DNA from 4 places in the Halomonas kashgarensis genome. Region 4 is predicted to be linked to each of the others. Evidence: predicted binding sites of a transcription regulator. Region 4 holds the regulator's gene; each other region holds the start of a gene.

Region 1 (7,236 bases), 1.7 Mb from region 4:
AGTGTTGTTAAGTACAATGCCGGCAAACTTCCCGAGAGCAAGACTACTATGTCCAGCCAAGAGCTTCACAACGACCGCTTCCTACGCGCCCTGGCGCGCCAGCCCGTGGACCGTACGCCGGTATGGATGATGCGCCAGGCAGGGCGCTACCTGCCGGAATACCGTGCCTCACGTGCCGATGCCGGCAGTTTCATGGATCTGTGCCGCAACCATGACCTGGCCTGTGAAGTCACCCTGCAGCCGCTGGAGCGCTATCCGCTGGATGCCGCCATCCTGTTTTCGGACATTCTCACCATCCCCGATGCCATGGGGCTCGGCCTCTACTTCGAGACCGGCGAAGGACCCAAATTCCGCAAGACCGTGCGCACCCCCGACGAGGTCGCGGCGCTCACCCCGCCCGACGCCGAGCGCGACCTGGACTACGTGATGCGCGCCGTTTCCACCATCCGCCGCGAACTCAACGGTCGCGTGCCGCTGATCGGCTTCTCCGGCAGCCCCTGGACCCTGGCGACCTACATGGTCGAGGGCGGGTCGAGCAAGGATTTCCGCCACATCAAGACCATGCTCTACGATACGCCGGATACCATGCACCAATTGCTGGATACGCTGGCGCAAGCGGTGACCGATTACCTGAATGCGCAGATTCGCGCCGGCGCTCAGGCGGTGCAGATATTCGATACCTGGGGCGGCGCGCTTTCCACCCCGGCCTACCTGGAATTCTCGCTGCGCTACATGGAGCAGATCGTCGCCGGCCTGATCCGCGAGCACGACGGACGCCGCGTGCCGGTCATCCTGTTCACCAAGAACGGCGGCCAGTGGCTTGAGCACATCGCCGCGGCCGGCAGTGACGCCCTGGGCCTGGACTGGTCGACCGAACTCTCCGACGCCCGCGAGCGGGTCGGCCATAAGGTGGCGCTGCAGGGCAACCTGGACCCCAATGTGCTGTTCGCCCGGCCCTCGGCCATTCGTGCCGAAGTCGCCCGGGTGCTGGACAGCTACGGTGCGGGGCCGGGCCATGTGTTCAACCTGGGCCACGGCATCAGCCAGTTCACCAATCCGGATAACGTCACTGCCTTCATGGACGCCTTGCACGAGCTGAGCCCTCGCTACCACCGCAATATTCCCTCGACCCCCAGCGACACTTGCCCGGGAGCCCCGTCATGAACCGTCCCCTCGATGAAACGTGGTTCACCGAAGTCTTCGATAGCCAAGGCAGCGCCTTCTCGCTCAAGGTGAACGAGAAACTGCTCGACGTGCAGAGCCCCTATCAGCATCTGGAAGTCTACGCGACCCAGACCTTTGGTAACCTGATGGTGCTGGATGGCTGCGTGATGCTTACTGATCGCGACAACTTTCTCTATCATGAGATGATCGCCCATCCTGCGCTTTTCACTCATCAGAACCCCAGGCGCGTGGTGATCATCGGTGGTGGCGACTGCGGCACGCTGAAAGAAGTGCTGCGTCATCCCGGCGTGGAGAAAGTGACCCAGATCGATATCGACGAGGAAGTGACCAAGGCCGCCGAACGCTTCTTCCCGGCGCTCACCGAGTCGAACGACGACCCGCGTGCGGAGCTCTTGTTCGCCGATGGGGTGAAGTGGGTGGACGAGGCCGACGATGCCAGTATCGACGTGCTGATCATCGATTCCACCGACCCGGTGGGGCCAGCGGAAGGCTTGTTCAAGACCGACTTCCTCAAGCGCTGCCACCGCATTCTCAAACCGGGCGGCGTGATGGTGCAGCAGAGCGAATCTCCGCTCTACCACAGCGGCTCGATCATTCGCGAGCTGCGCCGCGACATGCAGGCAGCCGGCTTCGACAGCGTGGCAACGCTGCCCTTCCCGCAGCCAGTCTACCCTTCGGGCTGGTGGAGCGTGACGCTGGCGGGCAAGGATTGCGATGTCTGCGATTTCCGCGAGCAGGCAGCGGCAGAAAGCGCGATGGCACTACTCTACTACACCCCCGAGGCTCACCGAGGCGCCCTGACCCTACCTCCGTTCATGCGCCAGGCCTTCGATGTCTGACGTTGTATAACCCGACATAACGGCTTACAAAGACACAGGCGGCAACGCTGCCGTGAAGCGATTCAACAAGACACCAATAAAGGAAATCTCATGTCTGCCAAGTTATTGATGGGAACGGGTGCCGCCCTGCTGCTGGGGCCGGTCATTGCCCAGGCGGCGACGCTGGACGATGTGCGCGAGCGCGACTCGCTACGCTGCGGCGTGAACGCGGCACAACCGGGTTTCTCCTCGCTGGATGACGACGACCAGTATCGCGGCCTGGATACCGATGTCTGCCGCGCCGTGGCCGCCGCCGCGCTCGGTGACGCCGAAAAGGTACAGTTCGTGCCGCTGGATTCGGTGGAGCGCTTTACCGCGCTGCAGTCCGGCGAAGTGGACCTGCTCTCGCGTACCACTACCTGGACCTCCCATCGCGACACCACCATGGGAGTCAATTTCACCGGGGTCAGCTATTACGATGGCCAGGCCTTCATGGTAGCCAGCGACCTGGGCGTGCAGAGTGCCACTGAGCTCGACGGAGCGGCGGTATGCACCCAGTCCGGCACCACCAGCGAACTGAATCTGGCGGACTATTTCCAGGTCAATGACATGGAATACGAAGCGGTGGTGTTCGACTCCCCCGAGCAGTCGATTGCCGGCTTCGAGGCAGGCCGCTGTGATGTACTGAGTTCGGATGCTTCCCAGCTGTATGGCCAGCGAATGCACCTGGATAATCCCGATTCGGCCGTGGTGCTGCCGGAGATCATCTCCAAGGAGCCCCTCGGCCCGGCCGTTCTCCAGGGTGACGACCAGTGGTTCAATATCGTCAAATGGTCGCTGTTCGCCATGCTCAATGCCGAGGAGTACGGCATCACCAGCGCCAATGTCGACGACATGCGGGGCTCCGACGATCCCAATGTGGCTCGCATTCTGGGCAAGGACGACAATTACGGCGAAGGCATGGGGCTGGAGGCAGACTGGGCTTACAACATCATCAAGCAAGTCGGTAATTATGCCGAAGTCTACGACCGCAATGTCGGGGAAGGCTCCGATTTCAATATTGCCCGGGGCTTGAACGCCTTGTGGGTGGATGGCGGCATCCAGTACGCCCCGCCAATCCGCTGAGAGTACTGAGAGACCAGGAGCACTGAGGAACTAAGCGTACTCAGAAACCAAGAGTCACGACCCGCGCCAAGCGGCGCATTAAAGGCCACCGCCCGCCGTTGAGTACTGTTTTGGTGCGACACGAGACGGGTGGTGGCTTTTTTGCACCTCAAACTTTCGTCGCAACAAAAGTCGCTTGCGTTGAAAAGCGATGAATTCGCGCCATACCGTCGCTGGCATCTTCCTTGCTAGGTTTTAGACACATGCTACGGCATGCACAACGATACCAATCCAAGTGAGGGGACTCTCATGCTGAACAAGAAACACCTAGTAATGCTGGCTTCCGCCGGTGCCTTGACCCTGACGGGCATGGCCACGACAGCCCAAGCTGACACACTGGAAGACACCCGGGAACAGGGCTCGGTTCAGTGCGGCGTCAGTGACGGCTTGCCGGGTTTTTCCGCGCCGGACGATGAAGGCAACTGGCAAGGACTGGATGTCGATGTCTGCCGCGCCGTGGCCGCTGCCGTACTCGGCGATGCCGACGCGGTGGACTACATCTCGCTGAACGCCGTCGAACGCTTCACCGCGCTGCAGTCCGGTGAAGTCGACGTACTGTCGCGCAATACCACCTGGACCACCACCCGCGACACCACCCTGGGGTTGAACTTCACTGGTGTAACGTTCTATGACGGTATCGGTTTCATGATCAACCGGGACCTGGGAATTAGCAGTGCCGAGGAGCTCGACGGAGCCGCCATCTGCGTTCAATCCGGCACCACCACCGAACTCAATGTGGCCGATTACTTCCGGGCCAAGAACATGGAATTCGACCCGATCGTCTTCGACACCTCCGAACAGACCGTGGGCGGCTACCAGGCCGGCCGTTGTGACGTGCTGACCTCGGACACTTCCCAGCTGGCCGCGCTGCGCATCCAGCTCGATAATCCGGAAGGCTCCATGATCCTGCCGGAAATCATTTCCAAGGAACCGCTGGGTCCGGTGGTACGCCAAGGCGACGATACCTGGTTCAACATCGTCAAGTGGTCGCTGTTCGCCATGATCAATGCCGAGGAATACGGCATCAACAGCGACAACGTCGACGAGATGATGGAGTCGGAAGATCCCAATATCGCGCGTATCCTCGGCCAGGATGACAATTACGGCGAGGCTATGGGCCTTGATGCTGACTGGGCTTACCAGATCATCAAGCAGGTGGGTAACTACGGCGAAATCTTCGACCGTAACGTAGGTCCGAATTCACCGCTGGAAATCGAGCGTGGAGTCAACGCTCTGTGGACAGAGGGTGGCATCATGTACGCTCCCCCGATTCGCTAAGCGTCTCGCTTGACCTTGGCCCGCCGCTCTTTCAGGAGCATGGCGGGCCTTTTGAATGACCTTCCGTGTGGCGGAGACGCAACCCATGTCCGTTAGACCCAATGCTCGCCCGGTGGGCCAAAAGCCCCCTTTCTGGCGAGACCGCGCCAAGCGCGCCCTCATTTTTCAGCTGCTGTTAGTCGCCGCCGTGGCGGCTTTCCTGCTTTACATCGTCGGCAATGCCCAGGCCAACCTGGAGGCACGCGGAATAACCACCGGTTTTGGTTTTCTTACCAATACCGCGGGCTTCGGCATCGTCCAGACCCTGGTGGATTACTCCTCGCAAAGCACCTATGGCCGCACTTTCCTAGTCGGCCTGCTCAACACATTGCTGGTGGGGGCTCTCGGGGTTCTGGCCGCGACCATCATCGGCTTTACCGTGGGTATCGCCCGACTATCGCCCAATTGGTTGCTGGCTCGTCTGGCCAATGCCTACATCGAGACCTTTCGTAATATCCCGCTGCTGCTGCAGATATTCTTCTGGTACTTCGCCGTGCTGCGCACCTTGCCCAGCGCCCGCGACAGCCTGGCGTTCGGTGAGGTGCTGTTCCTCAACGTGCGCGGGCTGTACCTGCCGCAGCCCCTGTTCGAGTCCGGCTTCGGCATCATACCGGCGGCCTTCATCGTGGCGATTGTCGTCAGCATTGCCTTGATGGTGTGGAACAAGCGCCGCCACGAGGCCACGGGCAAGCGTTTCCCCGCCGGCTGGATCGCTCTGGCGTTGATTCTCGGCCTGCCGCTGCTGGGCCTGGTGGCAACCGGGGTGCCCGTCACCTGGAACGTGCCCGAGCTTCGCGGCTTCAACTTTCGCGGCGGCGTCACCGTGATTCCGGAATTTCTCGCCCTGTGGTTGGCGCTTTCGATCTACACCGCGTCGTTCATTGCCGAAATCGTGCGTTCGGGCATCCAGGCGATCCCCCATGGCCAGACCGAGGCGGCCCAGGCGCTGAGTCTGCCGCAGAAACTGGTATTGCGCCTGGTCATCATTCCCCAGGCATTGCGCGTGATCATCCCGCCGTTGACCAGCCAGTACCTGAACTTGATCAAGAACTCCTCGCTGGCCACCGCCATCGGCTATCCGGATCTGGTATCGGTATTCGCCGGCACGACGCTGAACCAGACCGGCCAGGCAATCGAAGTTATCGCCATGACCATGGCGGTGTACCTGACCATCAGTCTTTTGGTCTCAATGTTCATGAACTGGTTCAACGCACGCGTTGCACTGGTGGAACGCTAGGCCCGGGCGAGATCAGGAGACAAGCATGATTCATAACCAAGAAATGATTCCCCAGCAGCCGGCGCCGAGCAATACCATCGGCCCGCTTGCCTGGATGCGCGCCAATCTGTTCAGCGGACCGATCAACACCGTGTTCACGCTGATCGGGCTGTATGTGCTGTATCTGCTGCTGGTTCCCACCATCCAGTGGGCATTCATCAATGCCGACTGGATCGGCACCTCGCGCGACGACTGTTCCCGCGAAGGTGCCTGCTGGGTATTCATCAACGCACGTTTTTCCCAGTTCATCTACGGGCTGTACCCCAGCGACGAGACATGGCGAGCGAACATCGTGTTCGCCGGCTTCGCCGTGCTGATTGCCTGGCTGGCGATCCCGCGCCTTCCCGGCAAGCGCTGGGTGGCCATCTTCGCCTTGACGGTCTTTCCCGTTACCGCCTACGTACTGCTTCATGGTGGCTACTTCGACTTGCCGCGAGTCCCGACGCACCGCTGGGGCGGGCTGATGCTGACCCTGCTGCTGGCGGTAGTGGGCATGGTGGGCGCTCTGCCTATCGGTATCGTGCTGGCGCTGGGGCGGCGCTCGAACATGCCTATCGTCAAGAGTTTCTGTGTGGTGTTCATCGAGTTCTGGCGTGGCGTACCGCTGATTACGGTACTGTTCATGGCCTCGGTGATGCTGCCGCTGTTTCTGCCGTCGGAAATCAGCGTCGACCGCCTGGTACGCGCCTTGATCGGCATCACCCTGTTCCAGAGCGCCTACATGGCGGAAGTGATTCGGGGCGGACTGCAGGCCATTCCCAAGGGCCAGGACGAAGCCGCCGCCGCGCTGGGCATGACCTACTGGAAACGCATGGGCCTGATCGTGCTGCCCCAGGCGTTGAAGATGATGATCCCCGGTATCGTCAATACGTTCATTTCCCTGTTCAAGGACACCACACTGGTGATGATCATCGGCCTGTTCGACCTGCTGGGCATCGTCCAGGCAGCGCTGTCCGACTCGCGCTGGCTGGGGTTCTCGCTGGAAGGTTATGTGTTCGCTGCTTTCGTGTTCTGGATCTTCTGTTTCAGCATGTCGCGCTACAGTCAGTATCTGGAACGCAAACTCCACACCGGTCATAAGCGCTGATCTCTCGGGAACCGTTAGGAAATCATCATGAATCAAACAGCTACACAATCAGCAGACCTGATGGTCGAGATGCGCAACGTCAACAAGTGGTATGGCGATTTTCATGTTCTGCGTGATATCTATTTTGAAGTGAAACGCGGCGAGCGCATCGTGATATGCGGGCCTTCGGGCTCGGGCAAGTCCACTCTGATTCGCTGCATCAACCACCTCGAAGAGCACCAGAAGGGGGAAATCGTGGTGGGTGGAGTCCACATGACCCAGGACGTGAAGCGCATCGAGCAGATTCGCCGCAGCGTGGGCATGGTCTTCCAGCACTTCAACCTGTTCCCCCATTTGACGGTGCTGGAGAACTGCTGCATCGCGCCCATGTGGGTGCAGAAGAAACCGCG
Region 2 (7,236 bases), 150 kb from region 4:
CAGCCCATCACCGTCTGGCAGTCCACGATCGAGTATCACCACGTCGCTGGCCACGCCCAGAATGGCCTGGCGGGCGGCGGCCTGAGTGGTAACGTGATCCACGACGAAATCGTAGGTCTTCAGCCCGGCGCGAATCCCCGCTGCCACCAAGGCGTCGTCTTCGATCAGCAGTACATGCATGAAAGTGTCCTTGTTGATGGGTGAGAGCATGCCAAGGCAGCATTAACACAGCGTTAACCCGAGGGAGAGCAAGACGACCCGAGCCACGGCAAATGGTCGAACAGTGGCGCAACGAGAACACCCTTGACGCCAAGCGCCAAGGGTGAAAAACGGTAGTGAAATGCGAGAGCGGAAAGGCGCCGTCACACAGCTCCAGCGTCAGGCGCTACCCCGCGTAACGCCGGGCGACGAACCACCCCGCCACCATGGCAATCAGCATGGCCGCCAAGGGCGGTGTCATCCCTCCCACGGACGCGATGGCCGGGCCGGGACAGTAGCCGGAAAGCCCCCACCCGATGCCGAACAGTGCCGCGCCTCCCAGCAACTTGGCGTCAAGGTCGCGGCGCGTGGGTAGCTGGAATGCTTCGTCAAACAGCGGACGCGTTCGCCTGAATACAAGACGATAACCAATGAAGGTGGTGACCACCGCACCGCCCAGCACGAACATCAAGGTAGGGTCCCAGGCGCCGGCGATATCCAGAAACCCCACCACCCGTGCAGGATCGGTCATGCCGGCAAGCGCCAGGCCCAGGCCGAACAGCAACCCGGCGATATAGCCCATGACGGTTCGCATTGCAGCGGCATTCATACTCCTATCTCCCATATGTGGCGCACAACGAAGACCGTGACAATTGCGCTCACCAGGAACACGCCGGTGGCCGCCATCGAGCGTTTCGACAGCCGCGCCAGGCCACAAACGCCATGGCCGCTGGTGCAGCCGCTTCCCAGCCCGGTGCCCAGGCCCACCAGCAAGCCCGCCACCAGCATCAGCGAGACACCCCCGAGCGGTTCGCCCACGACCGCTCCCGGTCGCCCCTCGACATTGCCCAAGCCGCCACCGAATGCCATCAGCAACAGCGGCCCGCTGATCAGGCCCAGCACGAAGGTGGCGCGCCAGGCGCTGTCCCCTGGGGGCCGACGGGTCACCAGGTTTCCCACGATGCCGCTGATACCGGCAATTCGCCCCATGGTTGCCATCAGCCAGACGGCGGACAGGCCGATGAAGATTCCGCCCACCAAGCCTTGCAGACTCGCACTCCAATCCACGTAATGTTCTCCCGTTACCTGTTAACTGCCGGCTCGCCCACTTACGAATGACGGCGCTTGCAGGTATCGACCCCCAGCAGCGAGTAGAGCGGACAGGTGCCCAGCAGCCCCGTCGCCAGCGGCACGATACCAATCCAGCCCCATATCCCGATGGTGCCGGTCAGTGCCAGCACGATAAGCGCCAGGCCGATCACGATACGGGCGATCTTGTCGATACTGCCTACATTGTGTTTCATGGTTTTCTCCTTCGAGCGCTTCAGAAAAGATTGAGGGGGACCTTGAGATAGACCTGGCCGTTCTCTTCGGCCGGTGGCATATGCCCGGCTCGCATGTTGACCTGAACCGAGGGCAGGATCAGCTTCGGCATGCCCAGGGTGGCGTCGCGCTCGGTACGCATGCTGACGAACTCGTCCTCGCTCACGCCCTCCCGCACATGCACGTTATGGGATCGCTGTTCGCCCACCGTGGTCTCGTTCTGATACGTATCGCGCCCCGGTGCCTTGTAGTCATGGCAAAGGAACAGCCGCGTGGCATCGGGCAGGGCAAGAACTTTCTGAATCGAGCGAAACAGGGTGCGGGCATCGCCCCCGGGAAAGTCGCAGCGGGCGGTGCCGTAGTCGGGCATGAACAGCGTATCGCCGACGAACGCGGCGTCGCCGATGACATAGGTCAGGCACGCCGGCGTGTGCCCCGGGGTATGCAGGACATAACCTTCAAGTCCACCGATGGTGAAGGTATCGCCTTCCTCGAAAAGCCGATCGAACTGGCTGCCGTCCCGAGCGAATTCGCTCCCCGCGTTGAATGCCTTGCCGAAGATATCCTGCACCTCCAGGATGCGAGCGCCTATCCCCGTCCTGCCGCCCAGGGCCTCGTGCAGGTAAGGTGCAGCGGAGAGGTGATCCGCATGCACGTGGGTCTCCAGTATCCACTCCACCTCGAGCTCACGATCCTGAATGAACCGAATGATATCGTTGGCGGAACGTACGTCGGTACGCCCGGCGGCATAGTCGAAGTCCAGCACCGAATCGAGAATCGCACACGCCCGGCCGGCGGGGTCCTGCACCACGTAGCTGAACGTATTGGTCGGTTCATCGAAGAAAGGGGTGACCAGCGGCGTTGCCATATAGCCTCCATTCGACAGAATGTGGGGTTATCAGAAGGTATAGACCGGAATCTTCGGGTCGCGCATCATTTCCGCCATGGGCCCCGGCATGGCGACGCCGACACCTTCCCGCAGGTCGTCCTGTTCATATTCGGAGTTGGGCAGGTAAATGGCGCAGACATCCACCTTCGCGCCATCATTCATCATGGTTGCCAACAGCCCCTCGGGCTTGATGTCGCGAGGGGCGACCGTCCGTTCGCTGGCATAGCCCTCCACCGCCAGATCCCCCGCGCCATCACACAACAAGAGGTGCAGGTCGCTCCCCTGCTCCTGCATTGCACGGGAAAGAATCATCGCCATGCTCTGGGTTTCAAGGGAGTCACTGGTGACGATAACCAGGGCACGCTCTCGCGATGCCTCGCTGCCGTCATCGGCAAAAGCCACGGGTGCAATGCTCAAGGCTGCCGTGCACAGCACTCCCGCAAACACGGAATTGAAGCGGCAGGTATTATTGAATGGTAAGGACATGTGATCTCCAGTGGGCTAGAAAGCCTTCAGAAACAAGTTATCGGGAACCAGGGGTGTCGGAAGACATCCTCAACCAACCGAGGCTGAGTGAAGCTCGGATATCAGGGTCGATCATTCCCTTGCCAGGCAACGTCTGGATCGATTTCATAGCTCCAGGGCAAGCCGGAGTTACGCCAGCCGTTCCTTGCCCTCACCCCGGCGGAATTTCCCTCTTCGAGCTTGCCCCCCTCGAATCCGTCGCTGACGGAATACACCTGGGTATACCCCATGTCCGCGATCACGTCCGCCGCCGGGGCACTGCGTGTGGCACCGGAGCGGCACATGACGATCAAGGGAGTCGCGTCGCTCGCGCCATGCATGTCGAGCTGCGCCTCGATCTGACGGGCAAAGTCTTCATTAGCCGCCATCGCCCAGGTTCGCGCCTGTTCATCGAACTTGTCGCGGTCGGCAAGCATCCACGGCACATGGATATCGGTAGGTTCGGCAAAGCCTGTGAACTTGATCTCGATGGGATCGCGTACATCGATCAACAGGGCATCGTCCTGTTCTTGCAATAGGTCATAGGCTTCGCTGGCCGTCAGGTAAAGACCCAACTGGGTCTCGCGGTAAGCGGCGGTTTCGTCAGCCATGCCCGGCGAAGCCAACGCCGCCCACGCCATGCCCCCCAGCAAAAGAGGGGATAACGCACGGCGTGAAAAAAGGAGGTTTTTCATAACCATTTCCTCTAAGCAAATAACCTATTTGATTTCTAGAGAGTAGTCCTTTTTACGTTCCGTTACCTGAGACAAGTTGTCGCAATACCAAGGTCGATCCCGAGCTACGGCTGGCTTCCCATGCCATATTTGATGACGGTACTGACTCTTACTTATCCCTATAAAAAAACTGACCACGCCACCCATGACTATTGGGTGACGTGGCCGGTTTATACGTTAGTTCAAGTAGTTGTTTTTCTAAACCTTTATAGCAGAGGGCTACACCTCTCCCCGGTTATCGAGTTCGACGGCCTCGTGCATGCGCGTGAGAATATCGGGAACGGCCGCCTGAACGCGGTCCCAGCTGGGAATGAAGGGCCGCTCGCGTGGGTTGTCGAGAAACAGGTTGCCCGCTTCCAGCAGGTTGCCGGCGAACAGCTCCACCGCCTGCTCCTCACTGTGGCGATCGAGGCTCAGGCCGTTCATGGTGGCGTCGTGGTCGTAGGCTTCGATCAAGTCCAGCGCCAGGCGGTAGTAGGTCGCTTTCAGGGTGCGGAAATCCTCGCTGCTGAAGCTCACCCCCTGGGTGGCAAGCTTGCGATAGAGCGCCTTGGAAATATCCAGACTCATGCGGTTCAGGCCGCTGCCGGGGTCATCCTGGCTCACCGGTTGATGCTTGTGATCGTAGGTATCGGCGATATCCACCTGGCATATCTGCCGGTGGGAATAGTTGCGCTGCAGCTCGGAAAGCACACCGATCTCCAGCCCCCAATCCGCCGGGATGCGAATCCCCTCCAGAACATCGCTGCGCATGGCGAACTCGCCGGAAAGCGGATAGCGGAAGCTGTCGAGATAGTCCAGGTACGGCAGCGGCCCGCAGACGATTTTCAGCGCCCGCAGCAGCGGCGTGACCAGCAGGCGCGCCACCCTGCCGTTGAACTTGCCCTCGGCAATTCGCGGGTAGTAGCCCTTGCAGAAGCGGTAACTGAAGCGCGGATGGGCGATCGGGTACAACAGGCGCGCCAGCATGCCCCGCTCGTAGGTCAGGATATCGCAGTCGTGCAGGCCCACCACCGACGTGCGCCCGGACGCCAGCACGTAGCCGGAGCAGTACCAGACGTTGCGTCCCTTGCCCGGTTCCAGCGCCCCCAGGCCGTGGCTATCCAGCTCTTCATCGAGCTCGCGCAGGCGCGGGCCGTCGTTCCACAGGATACGGGTATGCTGCGGCAAGCGGGAAAAGAACTCCCGTGCATGGAGAAACTGCTCCCGGTCGGCCCGGTCCAGGCCCACCACGATCTCGCTCAGGTAGGGCACCTTGGTCAGCTCATCGATGATCCCGGAAAGCGCCGGGCCTTCCAGTTCGGAAAACAGCGAAGGCAGAATCAAGCCCATGGGCCGTCGCCGGGAGAACTTGACCAGGTCCGCCTCGAGCGCTTCCACCGGACGCCGCGTCAAGTTATGAAAATCGGTAATGACACCGTTCTGATGAAAATCGCTCATGCCGTCTCCCTCGTTTCCGCCGTAAGCCGGCGGTCACTTTGCCCCCACCAGTAGGCCACTCCTTCAGCCCACCCTAACGGCCCGCGCTGGCGTGTGCGATACAGCCCCTGAGCGCTGGGCTCCACGTCCAACTGGTGGCAGCCCCGGATCACTACCGCCTGGTCGACCGCCTCCAGCATGGGAATATCGTTGGGACCGTCGCCGAGCCCGATGGAAAGCGGGTGCTTGCCGCGCAAGGCGCTGAAACGACCGATCAGCCACTCCGTGGCATTGCCCTTGTCGGTGGCGACACCGATGACGTGCCAGAACCGTCCACCTCGGGTCAGGCGCAGGCCGTCTCCTTCCAGGCTGTGCCGAAAACGTGCCAAAGCCTCGTCGCTGTCCTGCCAGATCAGCGGCTCGCTGCCTTCACGCAAGCAGGCCAGCCGCGCTCCCTCGTCGTCGAGCCCCGTCAATTCCTTGACCTCGTCCAGCGAAAGCTCATCCATGCGGGTAAACGCCACGCCGAGGCGTTGGCGCCAGACATCGAGTCGGGCATGAATGAAACCGATATCCACCCCGGTATGCTTGATGACCATACCGTCGCGTCCCGACCCGGGGCGGTCCAGGCGAGCATGACACCACGACGGTGGCAGCCCGATCACCGCACCGTTTTCAGCGATGAAGGGAGTCGCGGTGAGACCCAGCGCCTCGCGTAGCGGCAGCATTTCCGCGCGGGTCTTGCTGGTCACCGGGATCACCGGCACCCCCCACTCCTTGAGCCTCGCCAGCCATGGCTTGGCCGGCGAGAAGTCATAGCTATCGTGATCGAGCAAGGAACCGTCCAGGTCGGTCAGTACCAACCGAGGGCGAAGCGCCAGATCAGCCGGAGGAGCCGGCGCGGTGTGTGAAGTTCTTTTGTGCATGGCGTCACCTTAATGGCCGATTTCTCGATACACGTCCCGTTGCGTATTCATCTCTTGTTCTCGAATACTCTTACCTTGTTCTCGAATACTCTACCTTGCTCTCGAATATTCTTTCTTGTTCCCAGGAGCTACTGGTTACGCGCGCTTTGCTACAGTAGTGAACATGTAGCAGTTAACATGCCAGGTGGGAAGAAACCCGAATAGAAACATCGATCCTGGCGACATCACGTTTCGTAGGAAAAGACGACGGTCGATCCTGGTCAGGATGGAATAAAAAAACGCACCGATATGGTGCGTCATTAAGGAGTGAGCAAGACGCTCGGCCTAACTTGCCTACTCCACTTCAATGACGACTTCTACGCGGCGGTTGCGCGCACGCCCTTCCGCCGTGTCGTTGTCCGCCAGGGGGCGGGTATCGGCCAGGCCCACTGCTCGCAGGCGCTCGCTGTCCACTCCCGCGTCTACCAGGGCATGGACGATAGCGATGGCCCGTGCGCTGGAGAGCGCCCAGTTGGAAGGAAATTCCTCGGTGTTGATCGAGCGGCTGTCGGAGTGGCCCTCGACCGCCACTTCTCCTTCGTAACGCTGGATGGTCTCCACCAGGCTGGATACCAGCTCGCGACCGTCATCGGTCAGCTCACCTTGGGCCGAGGGAAACAGCAAGCGATCCTGCACGCGCAGCTTGATGCCCTCCTCCACCCGCGAGACTTCCACTCCCTCGAGATCCGGCAGGTAAGGGGACTCTTCCACGCGTTGAGACAACACCGGTGCCAAGGCCAGGGCGCCCGCCACCGCTTCGGGGTCCACTTCCTCGACATTGAGCGGTGCGCGGTCGGTCAGAACCACCATGAAATCCGCCAGCGGCGATGCCAGGTCGGTGTTATCCTCCAGCATCATGCGGGGTAGCGGTCTCGGTGCGGATACTTCTTCGGCAAGTTCAGGGCGCTCCGGGGGCAGAGCCACGAGAATGGGCTCATCACTCTCGGGAGCGGTGGCTTGTCTCAGGAAGGCCAGCGACTCGGGAACCGCGACCAACTCGCCAAAGGCGACCGGATACGTCAGCAGCGGCGATTCTTCCGGGGCCTGGGGCGAAGGAGGCGGCGCCGCTTCGGCAGTGACAGGCAGCGATGCCGGTTGCGCCAACAAAGGTGGCACCCAGGTGCGGCGCGGTGGCAGACCCGCCACGCCCAGCGCGGCGCTTACCGCCAACGGCGCGATCTGCCGGGAACCGGCCGGCGGCAAC
Region 3 (7,236 bases), 1.4 Mb from region 4:
AAGGCGTAGTCGATGGGAAACGGGTCAATATTCCCGTACCGGACATGATTGCGATGGGGGGACGGAGAAGGCTAGGTGAGCCAGGCGTTGGTAGTCCTGGTGAAAGTGAGTAGGCTGAGGAATCAGGCAAATCCGGTTCCTCAAGGCCGAGACACGAGACGAACAGCCCACGGGCTGGAAGTCACTGATGCCACGCTTCCAGGAAAAGCCTCTAAGCACCAGATCATGTGCGACCGTACCCCAAACCGACACAGGTGGTCAGGGTGAGAATCCCCAGGCGCTTGAGAGAACTCGGGTGAAGGAACTAGGCAAAATGGTGCCGTAACTTCGGGAGAAGGCACGCCGGCGTATCGTGAGAGCCCCCGCGGCTTCAGCGAGAACCGGTCGAAGATACCAGGTGGCTGCAACTGTTTAGTAAAAACACAGCACTCTGCTAACGCGCAAGCGGACGTATAGGGTGTGACGCCTGCCCGGTGCCGGAAGGTTAAGTGATGGTGTTAGGCCTCGGCCGAAGCTCTTGATCGAAGCCCCGGTAAACGGCGGCCGTAACTATAACGGTCCTAAGGTAGCGAAATTCCTTGTCGGGTAAGTTCCGACCTGCACGAATGGCGTAATGATGGCCACGCTGTCTCCACCCGAGACTCAGTGAAATTGAAATCGCCGTGAAGATGCGGTGTACCCGCGGCTAGACGGAAAGACCCCGTGAACCTTTACTATAGCTTCACACTGGACGCTGTTGTTGCCTGTGTAGGATAGCTGGGAGGCTTGGAACTGCGGACGCCAGTTCGCAGGGAGCCGACCTTGAAATACCAGCCTGGCATCATTGGCGTTCTCACTCAGGTCCGTGATCCGGATCGAGGACAGTGTGTGGTGGGTAGTTTGACTGGGGCGGTCTCCTCCCAAAGCGTAACGGAGGAGCACGAAGGTACCCTCAGCACGGTCGGACATCGTGCAATGAGTGCAAGAGCATAAGGGTGCTTGACTGCGAGACAGACACGTCGAGCAGGTGCGAAAGCAGGTTCTAGTGATCCGGTGGTTCTGTATGGAAGGGCCATCGCTCAACGGATAAAAGGTACTCCGGGGATAACAGGCTGATACCGCCCAAGAGTTCACATCGACGGCGGTGTTTGGCACCTCGATGTCGGCTCATCACATCCTGGGGCTGAAGTCGGTCCCAAGGGTATGGCTGTTCGCCATTTAAAGTGGTACGCGAGCTGGGTTTAGAACGTCGTGAGACAGTTCGGTCCCTATCTGCCGTGGGCGTTGGATGTTTGAGAAGCGCTGCTCCTAGTACGAGAGGACCGGAGTGGACGACCCTCTGGTGTTCCGGTTGTCACGCCAGTGGCATTGCCGGGTAGCTATGGTCGGACGGGATAACCGCTGAAAGCATCTAAGCGGGAAGCCCCCTTCAAGATGAGACATCCCCGAGGCCTCGAGCCTCCTGAAGGGCCCAGCGAGACCAGCTGGTCGATAGGCACGGTGTGGACGCGCTGCAAGGCGTTGAGCTAACGTGTACTAATGGCCCGTGAGGCTTGACCCTATAACACCCAAGGGGTCTGCTCAAAATGATAACGATCGCGTGTGAACACACGCAGAGAACCGGATACGCAACGAGTAAGCGACACGCTTGCTTGAAGTGACAGAGACGCTCACAAAACACGTCAATGGCAACACACCAGGACGACACAGCATGATATGCATTACCCGTTACGCCTGACGACCATAGCGAGTGGGAACCACCTGATCCCTTGCCGAACTCAGCAGTGAAACCGCTTAGCGCCGATGGTAGTGTGGGGCTTCCCCATGCGAGAGTAGGTCATCGTCAGGCACCTATCCTGCAGAGAACCCAGCCACCCGGCTGGGTTTTTTGTGTGCGGGAGAGAAAGCCAGCCACAAGGGCGCTCAATGGTGACCTGCTCCCCTCTAGCTTAACCGTTTTCAGCTTTATAATGTTCAAGGGGAAAGGTCAGCCGGAGCCCGGCGCAGTCGTCGTCAGCACCTATCCCGCCCCCCAGCTTCGCATGAGCTGGGGTTTTTACGTTTGGGGGCGTCTAAAAAGAGAACATCCTGTGTGTCATACGATATCCCCACGGCAAATGCCTGGGGGGATGATCAGCGTGACATGGAAACGGGAAAGTAGCGCGTGAAAGGGAAGACAACCTTGTTTTCAGGCAGAGGCGTTGATGCGGCCTGATTGAGGACCATTACGTCCATCGGCTTGGTAAAGAGTTTTTTCCGCGATCTGGCGGATATAGTCCAGCATATGCTGGTTGTGCTTCATGCGTACCGAGAGCATTTGACCCGTCAACTGGTTCATGCGCGCCGTACGTTCACTATTGTTCAACAGCTCAGCCCACGTTTCATGGCAACCGGCGTCCTTGGCTGCCTGTGTGGCACCGCTGATTCCGGCGGCATAACCCAGGCGCTGCTGCACGTTGCGACGTAAAGTCTCCATACGCTCGAGATCAGCAAGCAATGTCTGTTTCTGCTCGGCGACACTGGCCAGGGCGTCCCCGTCGATGCTTCCGCTTGTCAGCAGTTGTTGCTCGTGCTCGAGCAATCGCATCAGGGATGTCAGGCGTGCAAGTTGGTCGTCAAGCATACGGGCAAGACTCATGACAGGTCGCTTCCTCCCGTTTCGCGGAGACTTTCGATCAGACCATCCGCGATACGGTCGGCGCGGATTTCCATGCGCCCTTCGCGGATTGCACTGCGTATTTCCTCTACCTTGGCGGTATCGATATCCTGCTGATCGCCAATGGAAGCCTGGCTGAGCTGTGTCGTGGCTCGGCTTTCAGTCTTGGGCTCTGTGGTAGGGGACGAGCCCGCTTTCTGCGTTTCATCCCGCTGCTGTGGCTGGTTGTTGCGCAGCAGTGGATTGAGATTGTCAATTTTCACGTCGCTTGCCTCATCGTCGCCGTTTAATAGCACTCATGCCAGTTGGTATCACTATCGGCCTTCGGCGGAGAGACTTTAGGGGTCGATCAAAAATCTATTATCAGAGTCCCTTCTTCGGCGACACGTGCGGTCAATACTTCCCGTGCACCAAAACGCACGCGGACACGATCTCCCACGCCGCCACTCTCCAATGCTTCACCTTCACGGCTAACCCGAAAGGCGCTTCCACGTGCTTCGACTACGACGCGCTGGCCGCGTTCAATTACGGTGGGTGCTTGGAGGTAGTGTGACTGAAAGACGCTGCCGGCGCGTATTGGGCGACGCGCTACCTGACCGACGATGTCAGCCGCTTCCAGCAGGGCTTGGGACGGAAGTTCATTCAAATTGCCGGCATGCTCTTCCAGCATGTCGGCCGTGACGAGAGTGCCACGCTCGATGGCCGAGGCAGCCTTGACGAAATTGCCGATAACGCCGACTTCCGCTTGCAGGTAGCGTACCTGGCGCCCCGTGTCGCCGCAGCGTACCCCAACCGAGACTCTGCCTAGCGGTGATTGGCTGGTGTTGGTCAGAAATGGTTCGGGAGCCACGCAAGGCGGTAGATGGGGGGAGGGTGGCTGTACTTCGATAAGAATTTCTTCGCCTAGCGGACTCGCCTGTTCATAGAGAAAGGCATGGACCTGTTGCATGAGTTCTTCGTTATCGGAAGAGGCAAGGGCCACGCTTGGAGCCAGCAATAACATCAAGCCCACCTTGAATAAAAAACCACGGGCTAAACGAAGAACTAAGCAATATGTATGAGGCAAACACATAAGAGCGGCCCGCAGTGATGAGAAAAGGTGAGATTGAGAACGTGTTATTGTAGCTTTTTGCAGTGCGATACAGCATTAGAAATACTGGTGAAAACCGGGGTTGTTCCATGCTTTAGGCTGGCAAGGCCCGCGCTATTCTTCATCATCAAAATTATCTTCGAATTTTTACCTCCTGAGAGAGGGTTGGCATGATCGATCAGCTAGCGGCATCGCTCAACTATCACCAGCAGGCTCTGGGCCTTCGACAAGCGCGTCACGAGGTGCTGGCCAGCAATATTGCAAACGCTGACACGCCTAACTACAAGGCGCGGGACATGGACTTCGCCAGCGAACTGGAAAAGGCGGTATCTCAAGGGTCTCCAGGAGGCGCTTCCGGCGGGTTGAGCTTGGCTCGTACCTCGGAGCGGCATCTTCAAGGAGAAGGCCCACCCACGGGAGCGGGACGTAGTGAATTGCTTTACCGCATCCCGGATCAACCCAGTCTCGATGGCAATACGGTGGACATGGATCGAGAGCGTACCCAGTTCGCGGATAACGCCGTGCGTTACCAGGCGGGGCTGACGATTATCAATAGCCGCATCCAGGGGCTGAAAAACGCCATGCAGCCGGAATAACCAAGGAATAATTAAATGTCGATGTTTTCCGTCTTTGATATTGCCGGTTCGGCAATGAGCGCCCAGTCCCAACGGATGAACGTAACCGCCAGCAACATGGCCAATGCCGACAGCGTCGCCGGGCCGGATGGCGAGACCTATCGTGCCAAGCAGGTCATGTTCCAGACCCAGGCGCAGAACCGCTATGGAATCGGCGGCGTTCGTGTCACCGAAGTGGTGGAAGACCAATCGCCGCTGCGCATGGATTATCAACCGGGCCATCCCGCCGCTGATGAACAAGGCTACGTTACCAAACCCAATGTGGAGCCGGTTCATGAAATGGTCAATATGATTTCGGCTTCGCGCTCCTATCAAGCCAATGTCGAAGTCATGAACACCACCAAGCAGATGATGATGAAAACGCTCACTCTGGGAGAAGGATAAGCCATGAACATTGATACCAGTGTGATCAGCAGCATCAACTCCGGTGGTGCGGCGGCCAAGTCAGCGAGCCAATCCGCAGAGCTGCGGGACAGCTTCATGACACTGTTGATCACGCAGTTGAAGAACCAGGATCCGCTCAATCCCATGGAAAATGCGGAAATGACTTCTCAGCTAGCGCAGATCAACACCGTCAATGGCATCGAAGACCTCAATGAAACGCTCAACGGCATTACCGAGCAGATGAACGCTTCTAAGATGATTCAGGCGTCTGGCTTGATTGGTAATGCCGTACTCGTGCCTGGTAACAACGTTAAAGTGAACATAGATGACGAAGGTAACAGCTATGCCACACCGTTTGGCATAGAGCTCGAAAAACCAGCCAATAGCGTAGAAATCACAGTGCGCAGTCGTGCAGGCGAAGTGGTGTACCGCAACGAAGTAAGCGCAGTGAGTGCAGGAGTTGAGTCTTTCCAGTGGGATGGGAAAACCAATGACGGTGAAGCGCTACCTGCTGGTGATTACCGTGTTAGCTACGCTGCCAAAGATGCAGAAGGCAATGAGATCAGTGCTCAGCCGTTGAATTATGCCTTGGTGGAAGGTGTCACGCCGCAAGTGAAAGGCCAAGAGGTGCGCTTGGACTTAGGCGCTATTTATGGTCAGGTCACGCTTAACCAAATTAAACAGATTCTTTGATCTCGCGGCGTTCAACGCTAACGACGCATCACATTGTTATATTCAGGGGAATTACATGAGCTTTTCACAAGCACTCAGTGGTCTAAGCGCACAGCAAGCTAAGCTCGCCGTCACCGGTAACAATATTGCCAACTCCCAAACAGTGGGATTTAAAGGGTCTAACGTACAGTTCGCCGATGTTTATGCCCAGCAGATCGGCCTAGGTACCCGTGTTGCCGCAACCATGCAGGACTTCACCCAGGGCAACATAGAGTCGTCAGGCCGTAACTTGGACTTGGCGATTGCCGGTGAAGGCTTCTTCCGTTTTCAGCTCCCCAATGGCGATATCGGCTACTCCCGCAACGGCCAGCTAAACTTGACTGCCGATGGGCGTTTAATCAACTCCCAGGGGGCCCAGATTATGGGGTATGGACTTAGTGACGCTAATGATCTTTTCTCACCAATTGCACAAGGCGGAGCACCAGTACCTATCAGCGTGCCGGCTGATGATATGCCAGCTCGTGCAACAGGTTCTAGCGAGGGAGAGAATTCGGGTGTCCAAGCGGTCTATAATTTAGATGCCAGTATCGACGTTAATAATGCTGACCTTCGCAATCAAGCTGAAGTGTTCAATAGCTTAGAAGCAAAGCAAGATGAAGATAACGATGCAGTAACAGAAATTAATTACCATTACTCAAACTCTTTTACTGTATACGACTCATTAGGTACTGCGCAAAGTGTGACAGCGTATTTTGAAAAAACAGGGGAAAATGCGTGGTCAGTAAAGACAGCAGTAAACGGAATTTACACAGGAATAGCTAACGACTTTGCTCTTAAATTTAAAAGTGACGGTACGCTTGAAAGAAATGGTGATGGGGATATTATAGGTGTGGAAGGCAGCGATAGGTCGGCAATTACAATCACTAGCGCAGATGCGTTAGGTACCGGTGCCAATGATTTAACATTCAACTTTCGTTTAGCTGGAACAACACAGTTTTCAAATAGCTCTACTAATAACACTCTTAGTCAAGATGGTTACACATCCGGTTCCCTTATAGGAGTTACCATCGAAGAGGATGGTACCGTTATGAGGAACTTCTCCAATGAGCAGACAGTTGCTGCAGGCCAGGTCGCCATGGTGAGCTTCCGTAATCCCGAAGGCTTGAACCCTTCAGGCGATAACCTGTGGTCGGCGACAGGCTCCTCTGGCCCTGAGCTGGTGGGCGCGCCGGGTACCGGTCAGCGAGGGTTAGTTCAAGCCAGTGCGATTGAAACTTCTAATGTGGACTTGGCGCGTGAGCTGGTGGATATGATCGTTGCCCAGCGTGCCTACCAGGCCAACTCGCAAACCATCAGCACCCAGGATGAGCTCCTGCAAACCATTATCAATATCTAATTAATGGCAGTGTAGAGAGCTATCTATGGATCGTATGCTATATACCGCCATGAGCGGTGCCAAACAGAGCATGGACCAACAGTCCGTGGTCAGCCACAACCTGTCCAACGTATCCACCTCCGGTTTCCGTGCCCAGTTGCAGGCGGCACGCTCGGTGCCCACCCAGGGTGATGCGCTGCTACCCACGCGCGTCTCGGCCGTCACCACCACACCGGGAACGGATTACTCCCAAGGCCCTATCTCGCGCACTGGCAGGACGCTGGATGTGGCCATGCAGGGCAATGCCTGGCTGGCGGTGCAAGCCGAGGACGGTACGGAAACCTATACCCGTCGTGGCGACCTGCAACTGGATAGTAACGGCGTGCTGCTGAATGTCGGCCGGCCGGTAATGGGCGAGGCCGGCCCAATTGCGGTGCCGCAAGGC
Region 4 (7,236 bases):
GGGCGTTTCCCGATATTGTTCGACCCCAGCCTGGCGAGCGGCTTGATCGGCCACTTGATGGGAGCCATCGCGGGTGGTGCCATCTACCGACAAGCGTCTTTCTTGTGCGACCGACTGGGAGATAGCGTCTTTCCGCAGTGGTTCAATCTGGAAGAGCGGCCGATGGAGCCGGGCGCCATGGCCAGTAGCCCGTTCGACAACGAGGGGGTACAGACGCGCAATAACCGTTTTATCGAACAAGGTAGGTTGGCAAGCTATATGCTCTCCTCCTATAGCGCCAGGCGCTTGGGCATGGAGACCACCGCCAATGCCGGGGGCGCTCGCAACCTGCGCTTGCAGGTTCCCCTGGAGTCACGCGCAAGCCTGCTCAAGCAGATGGGAAGCGGCATCTGGGTAACGGAACTGATGGGCCAGGGAGTTAATAGCGTGACTGGCGACTACTCTCGGGGTGCCGCCGGTTTCTGGGTGGAAAACGGTGAAGTTCAGTACCCGGTGGAAGAGTTCACGATTGCCAGTACCTTGCAGTCGATGTTCAAGGGACTGGTAGCGATCGGCGATGACACTGATACCCGGGGAAGTATCCATACCGGCAGCTGGTTGATCGATGAAATGACGGTGGCTGGAGGGGAAGACTGAACAATTTCAGGCTTTCGAGCGGGTTCAGGCGTCTTCATCGAAGCGAGACTCGACCAGGGTCTGGACTGCCTCCAGGGCCTGGTCGGCATCTTCACCTTCCGCCTGCACGGTGAGTTCCGTGCCGCAGGGAGCCGCCAGCATCAACAATGCCATGATATTGGCGGCATCGGCTTCCATCTCGCCCTTGCGTACGCTCACGCGGGCCTTGAAGCCTTGCGTGCATTGCACCAGTTTGGTGGCGGCTCGGGCATGCAGGCCGCGTCGGTTGATGAGAGTCAATTTGCGTTCAGGCACCTTTTATCCCTTGTCTATCTATCCTTGTCTATCCGCCTTTCCCATGGCTTCGCGTATCCGACAATCCTTGTGGCACGGTGAGGTCGAATCGGGTCAGTCCTGTTCGCAGGTGAATGCCGCCGGGTCGCCATTGCTTGCACTTGAACTGGTGGCAATTTGAGTTGTATTCGTGAGAGTGTGCTGCAACCCCAGCTCGCGATGACGCAGGCTGATCTGGCCGAAATTGCCTACCAGCCTGGCGGCCAGCTGCTCGACAAGGTAGACGGAGCGGTGCTGGCCGCCGGTACAGCCGATGGCGACGGTCAGGTAGCTGCGTTGGCTGCTTTGATAGGCGGGCAGCCAGCGTTCCAGCCAGGCCTGGATATCGGTCAGCATCTCCTCCACCAAGGGATAGCCTTCCAGAAAGGCGGCGATGGATGCATCGCGACCGGTGGCACCGCGTAGGTTGGGGTCCCAGTAGGGGTTGGGCAGGCAACGTCCATCGAAGACGAGATCGGCATCCAGCGGGATGCCTCGCTTGTAACCGAACGACTCGAAAGTCAGCGTCAACTGATCGCGCTGATGATGGGAAACCTGGTCGGTAATGCGACGCCGCAGATCGTGAACCGATAGCCGCGAGGTATCGATCATCAGATCGGAAAGATCGCGTATCTCGCTCAGCGCCTCTTCCTCGTGGGCTATCGCTTCTTCCAGGGTCATTTCGCTATCGCGAGTCAGCGGATGACGACGCCGGGTGGCCGAGTATCGTTCCAGCAAGATGCGCGCATCGGTTGTCATGTAGATGAGCTGGCAATCGATATGTCGACGCTTGAGCTCCTGCAGCAGGCTGGGAAAACGCTTCAAGGCATGGGGAAGATTACGCGCGTCGACGCTTACCGCCAGATGGCTGCGATTGCCGCCCTCACCGAGCTCCTCTATCAATGAATCCAGAAGCATGGCGGGAAGGTTGTCGATAGCGTAATAGCCGAGATCCTCCAATGCCTGCAGGGCAATGGACTTTCCCGATCCCGAGCGACCGCTGATAATCACGAGTTGCATGACGAATCTCCTTCCGCACCGTATTTTAGCTATTACCGTGCAGGTTGCAGCCATTCTTCAAGGCGAAATAGGCGAGAGGTTTGCAAGTAAGCCTCTATCGAGGGCCGTCCGGTAACGGAGGCAGAATCGTATCGAAAGCGTAATTTGACAGAAGCACGCCAGAAGCTGAACGGTGCCGAACTAACTGGAGCTCTGCTGCCTGATCTTGTCTCTCAGCAACTCCAGCAGCTCACGTTGACTGGTGCTTTTGCGCAACCGGACACGGGTGTCGCCGTCATTCATGATGGTCGCCACCTGGCCTAGCAGGGCAAGGTGAGTATCATCCGCCTCTTCCGGGACCAGCAGCACGAAGATGAGGTCCACGGGTTCACCGTCGACGGCATCGAAATCGATGGCTTCGGCCAGCTTCAGAAAACCTGCAATGGGGGCATCGCAATGCGGACTGCGCGCATGGGGGATAGCGACACCATTGCCGATCCCGGTACTGCCTAGGCGCTCTCGACCGATCAAGCGACTGAAGACTTCCTGGCTATCGAGACTGGGGGTGTTCTGGGCGATAAAGGTGCTGAAGAATTCCAGCACCCGTTTCTTGCTTCCCCCGGGCACATCATAGAGCACGCGCTCGGGGGGCAGGATGGTTTCCAGCATCATTGGCTCAGCGCACGCCAGCGCCTTGGGCGCGGGCTTGTGCTTTTTCCTTATGCTTGACCAGTTGACGGTCGATCTTGTCGGCCAGTGCATCGATGGCGGCATACATGTCCGAATCCATGGCCTCGGCGTGAAGATCGGCACCGGCCGCGTGCAACGTACAGGCCGCGTGCTGACGCTCTTTTTCGATGGACAGGGTTACCTGAACGGTAGTGATATTGTCGTAATGGCGTTCAACGCGAGCGAGTTTTTCCTCGACGTAGTCACGCAGGGCGTCAGTGAGTTCGACATGATGACCTGTGATGTTGACTTGCATTGACGTACTCCTTATCCATCGGACTGTACTTCGATTGTAACTCTTTTTCCTGCTGAGCAAAGCCCCGCGAACAACTTTCTCGATTTCCACGAGAGCTCTACTTCAGCGTAGCCTGCGTCGTTCGCTGGAAGAGGGAATTCCCATCGCCTCACGGTACTTGGCGACGGTACGGCGAGCCACCTGAATACCACTGTCGCCAAGCAGGGTGACCAGCCGGCTGTCGGAAAGCGGTTTGCCTGGAGGCTCTTCCTGGATCAGTTTCTTCAGTCGGGCACGAATGGCGGTACTGGAGTGGCTGTCGCCGTCGGCGCTGCCTATCTGGCTGGAGAAGAAGTACTTGAGCTCGAAGACCCCGCGTGGCGTATGAATGAACTTCTGGGTGGTGACGCGCGAAATGGTCGATTCGTGCATGTCCACGGCGCTGGCGATATCGGCGAGAATCAAGGGTTTCATGGCCTCCTCGCCTTGCTCGAGAAAGCCGAGCTGACGGGTGACGATTTCGCGCCCCACGCGCAACAAGGTGTCGTTGCGGCTGGACAGGCTCTTGATCAGCCACCGAGCCTCTTGGAGGTGTTCCTTGAGATATTGATTGTCCTGGCTCTTGTCGGCGCGCTTGATGAGGCTGGCGTAATCGGGCTGAATCCTGAGCCTGGGTAGCGCCTCGGGGTTCAAGTCGAGATGCCAGCCCTGGGCATCGTGGCGCACCACCAGATCGGGGACGACGTAGCCTTCGTCCGCGTCGCTGAAGGCGCTGCCCGGACGCGGGTCCAGGGTGCGTATCAGCGAGATAACATCCTCGAGCTGGGTCTCGTCCAGTCCCAGCCGACGCTTGAGCAGGCGGGTGTCGTTCTTGCCCAGCGCCTCGAGAAACTGGCGGACCAAACGGCGGGCGTGGGCGAGCAGGGGGGTGTCATCGGCCAGGGTGGCGAGCTGCAGCATCAGGCATTCGCGTAGATCTCGGGCGAAGATGCCGGTGGGCTCGAACTGCTGCAAGCGGAGCAGAATGGTTTCCACCTCTCGAGTGCTTATGCCTTCGAGGCCCTGATCGCGTAGCCCGTCGCGCAGCTCGGACAAGGTCTGGGTCAGGTAGCCATTGACATCGATGGCATCGATCAGGCTTTCCGCTATCTGCCGTTCGCGCCAGTCGAGATCGGTCATGGCCAGTTGCCAGAGCAGGTGCCCCTGCAGACTCTGGCCGGCGGCCTGACGCTCGAAATCCGGACCTTCGCCGCTGCCGGCGGCGGGCACCATGTCCTGGTAGGTATCCGACCAGTCGCTGTCGAGCGCCAGTTCGTTAGGGATGTCCTCGGACCACTCGGCTTCCTGTGCCTCGTCCACCGCCTGCTCGCTGAACTCCTCCTCCTGCTCGAGCAGGGGGTTGGAATCGAGCGCCTGCTGGATTTCCTGACGCAGATCGAGAGTGGATAATTGCAGCAGCGCGATCGCCTGTTGCAATTGCGGCGTCATGGTCAGCTGGGAGCCCATGCGCAATTGAAGAGAGGCTTTCATGACCATAGCGGGACTCGCGTGCGTAATCGGAAAGCTTAACCCTAGTGCGAGCAAGGACCAGGTGCAAGTCAACTTTTGCAATATGCATGCCACCGGCAATAAGCATGCCATCTGGCGCTTGAGACGGCTAGAGTATGAAGTCGTCTAGAGCTTGAAGTCGGCGCCCAGGTAAACGTCGCGCACCTGTTGGTTGTCCAGTATGCCCTGTGGCGGGCCGCTGGCAATGATCTGGCCATCGCCGACGATATAGGCGGTGTCACAGATATCCAATGTGTCGCGCACATTGTGATCGGTTATGAGAACGCCGATTTCGCGCGCCTTGAGCGCGCGGATAATGGTCTTGATTTCGCCGACGGAGATCGGATCGACCCCGGCAAATGGTTCATCCAGAAGAATGAAAGCGGGCTCTGTGGCAAGCGCACGGGCAATTTCCACCCGGCGTCGTTCGCCACCGGAGAGGCTCATGCCGAGATTGTCGCGAATGTGGGTGACGTGAAAATCCTCGAGCAGCGCTTCGAGCTGCTGTTCGCGTCCGCTCGAGTCGAGGTCGCGGCGGGTTTCCAGGATCGCCAGGATATTGTCCGCCACCGAAAGCTTGCGAAATATCGAGGCTTCCTGGGGCAGGTAGCCGATGCCCGCCTTGGCTCGCTCATGCATGGGGGCGTGGGAGATATCGTGATCATCGATACTGACGCTGCCGGCGTCGGCGCTCACCAGGCCCACGATCATGTAGAACGAAGTGGTCTTGCCCGCCCCGTTGGGGCCGAGCAGGCCGACGACACTGCCTTGCGCGATCTCCACGGAAATATCCTTGACCACACGGCGGCGCTTGTAACTCTTGGCCAAGTGGCGAGCGTAAAGTGTCTTCATCGAGGTGCCAGGTTCCTGTAGCGAGAAATGGGGGCAGCGTTGGCGAAGCCTATTGGCGTTCGGGCTGGAGCGTCATGCGGATGCGCTGCTGATCGCCGCTACCGGTTTCCGAACGTGCCTGAACCACCTGCCGGTCAATGAAGTATTCCAGGTATCCGCCCTCGAAATGGTCGTCCTGTTGGTTCAGCTCCGCCTGGTCGATCAGTACCACGCGCTGCTCTGCGACGTGAAAGACGATATTGCGGGCCCAGCCCTCCATGGGCGAGGGCTGGCCTTCGATCTGATGACGCAGATAGGCTCGCTCGCCCGTAGCGGTGGCTCGGGATAGCTCCCCTTCGTCGTTACGCTGGATCTGAACGCGATCGCCTTTCAGGCGCATTTCGCCCTGACGAATCTCCACATTACCGGCATAGACGGCGGTGCCGGCGCGTTGATCCAGGTCCAGGCGATCGGCCTCGACTTCGATCGGGGCCTGGGAAGATTGGGCAAAGGCTAGCGTGGGCAGCCCGCCCGTCAGCAGTGTCGAAGCCAGGATGGCGGCCGTGATGGTGGGTTTCATGGCATTTCCTCTTGAGCGTTCGTCTCGGGTGGATGGTAGCCTTTAACGTCATCAGTCAAACGGACGCGACTTTCGTTCAGCCAGGCATCCATTCGATTGGCCTGCATTCGTTGGGGAGGTTGTTGCAGCAAGGCCGGTGTCTCGCTCCAGGCGTGGGCTTGTTGCGCATCATAGTGCAATATCTGCGTGTCGAGTTGCCAGCCTGCTTCAGGTGCCCGCAACCGGGCATCGCCGGTAAGGGTGAGCTGTTGCCTGGGAACATCCACGAAACCTTGTTCCGCCTCGGCGGTCCACTCGCGTCGATGGCTGTCGAACAGGCGCGCGCGGGGCTGTTCCGCCTGGCTGATATCCTCCTGCGAATGGGTCATGCGTGGCGTACGGATGGCTTGGCGAACATGTCCGTCGTTACCGAACAGGGTGAGCTCGGCCCCTTCCAGAATATGGCCTGGTTCGTTGGCGCGCGCTTCCAGGTCCACACCAGGCTGGCGCTGTTCGCCGGGGTCCAGGTAGACCAGCAGTCCGCCTAGCGCCAGGATCAGCACGCCTAGTCCCAGCCGTCTGGTGAAGTGCCGGGAAAGGCGCCTGGTGCGAGTGCGTGAAGGCGTATCCGGCGCCATGTCAGGGCCGCCCGTGAAGGTAGGTATCGATTACCGCCCCCCAGTGACCTTGGGCTTCGAGAAGGGTGTCACATACCTCACGTACCGCGCCATGACCGCCCTGGCGCTCGGTCACCCAATCGGCGTGAGCCTGAACGTAGCTGGGCGCGCCGGGTACGGTGATGCCGATACCGGACCGTTTGATCGCGGCCAGGTCGGGCAGGTCGTCACCACAGTAGGCGACCTGGTCCAGTCCGATTTCCAGCCGGCGGCAGAGGTCGCGCAGGGTGGCGAGTTTATCCTCTACCCCCTGATGAACGTGGGTGATCCCTAGGGCAGCGGCACGCTGGCTGACCATGGGCGAGTCGCGTCCGGTAATGAACGCCACTGCGATACCGGCGCGCTTGAGCAATTTCAGGCCGTGGCCGTCAAGGGTATTGAAAGCCTTGATCTCGATGCCATCGGCCTGAAAGTAGAGGCGTCCATCGGTGAGCACGCCATCGACATCCATGGCGAACAGGCGCACGCGGCGAATCGGGTCGAGTAAAGCAGGCGTAAGAGCCATTGAGCCTCCAGTCGATAAGAGTCAGATTACGCCGCTGGCCAGCAGATCGTGCATGTGTAACGCCCCGATCGGTCTCTGCTGGTCATCCACCACCGCCAAGGCGGTGATACGGCTGTCTTCCATCAAGCGCACGGCTTCCGCCGCCAGTACTTGTGGAGAGATGCGCTTGCCCGGTCGGGTCATGACCTCATCAACCGTAAGGTCA

Evidence for each region. The regulator sigma-54, encoded in region 4, starts transcription at its own class of promoters, with help from an activator protein. The targets are predictions, from matches to a motif close to TGGCACNNNNNTTGCTNT.
Region 1: R5M92_RS14885 (amino acid ABC transporter substrate-binding protein) is a predicted target of sigma-54. The motif match lies at 3,342-3,359, and genes of this name have one in related genera.
Region 2: R5M92_RS07640 (HAD-IIB family hydrolase) is a predicted target of sigma-54. The motif match lies at 6,159-6,176, and genes of this name have one in related genera.
Region 3: flgB (flagellar basal body rod protein FlgB) is a predicted target of sigma-54. The motif match lies at 3,826-3,843, and genes of this name have one in related genera.

What each region holds. Positions count from the first base shown of each region.
Region 1 covers NZ_CP137552.1:3,236,193-3,243,428, forward strand. The annotation lists gene hemE (uroporphyrinogen decarboxylase) at 49-1,164, shown strand; gene speE (polyamine aminopropyltransferase) at 1,161-2,024, shown strand; gene R5M92_RS14880 (amino acid ABC transporter substrate-binding protein) at 2,115-3,128, shown strand; gene R5M92_RS14885 (amino acid ABC transporter substrate-binding protein) at 3,417-4,445, shown strand; gene R5M92_RS14890 (amino acid ABC transporter permease) at 4,531-5,721, shown strand; gene R5M92_RS14895 (amino acid ABC transporter permease) at 5,747-6,847, shown strand; gene R5M92_RS14900 (amino acid ABC transporter ATP-binding protein) at 6,908-7,236, shown strand, end outside.
Region 2 covers NZ_CP137552.1:1,657,210-1,664,445, forward strand. The annotation lists gene R5M92_RS07600 (response regulator transcription factor) at 1-180, opposite strand, end outside; gene R5M92_RS07605 (DUF6691 family protein) at 386-808, opposite strand; gene R5M92_RS07610 (YeeE/YedE family protein) at 805-1,266, opposite strand; gene R5M92_RS07615 (DUF2892 domain-containing protein) at 1,308-1,502, opposite strand; gene R5M92_RS07620 (MBL fold metallo-hydrolase) at 1,523-2,389, opposite strand; gene R5M92_RS07625 (hypothetical protein) at 2,420-2,896, opposite strand; gene R5M92_RS07630 (rhodanese-like domain-containing protein) at 2,998-3,609, opposite strand; gene R5M92_RS07635 (glycosyl transferase) at 3,868-5,088, opposite strand; gene R5M92_RS07640 (HAD-IIB family hydrolase) at 5,085-5,993, opposite strand; gene R5M92_RS07645 (OmpA family protein) at 6,327-7,236, opposite strand, start outside.
Region 3 covers NZ_CP137552.1:85,470-92,705, forward strand. The annotation lists rRNA gene R5M92_RS00370 (23S ribosomal RNA) at 1-1,540, shown strand, start outside; rRNA gene rrf (5S ribosomal RNA) at 1,713-1,828, shown strand; gene R5M92_RS00380 (flagella synthesis protein FlgN) at 2,168-2,617, opposite strand; gene flgM (flagellar biosynthesis anti-sigma factor FlgM) at 2,614-2,898, opposite strand; gene flgA (flagellar basal body P-ring formation chaperone FlgA) at 2,985-3,638, opposite strand; gene flgB (flagellar basal body rod protein FlgB) at 3,896-4,321, shown strand; gene flgC (flagellar basal body rod protein FlgC) at 4,337-4,744, shown strand; gene R5M92_RS00405 (flagellar hook assembly protein FlgD) at 4,748-5,437, shown strand; gene flgE (flagellar hook protein FlgE) at 5,493-6,812, shown strand; gene R5M92_RS00415 (flagellar basal body rod protein FlgF) at 6,838-7,236, shown strand, end outside.
Region 4 covers NZ_CP137552.1:1,506,473-1,513,708, reverse strand. The annotation lists gene pmbA (metalloprotease PmbA) at 1-636, shown strand, start outside; gene R5M92_RS06990 (HPr family phosphocarrier protein) at 661-930, opposite strand; gene rapZ (RNase adapter RapZ) at 1,024-1,968, opposite strand; gene R5M92_RS06980 (PTS sugar transporter subunit IIA) at 2,149-2,619, opposite strand; gene hpf (ribosome hibernation-promoting factor, HPF/YfiA family) at 2,624-2,932, opposite strand; gene R5M92_RS06970 (RNA polymerase factor sigma-54) at 3,035-4,447, opposite strand; gene lptB (LPS export ABC transporter ATP-binding protein) at 4,586-5,311, opposite strand; gene lptA (lipopolysaccharide transport periplasmic protein LptA) at 5,361-5,870, opposite strand; gene lptC (LPS export ABC transporter periplasmic protein LptC) at 5,867-6,487, opposite strand; gene R5M92_RS06950 (KdsC family phosphatase) at 6,489-7,031, opposite strand; gene R5M92_RS06945 (KpsF/GutQ family sugar-phosphate isomerase) at 7,053-7,236, opposite strand, start outside.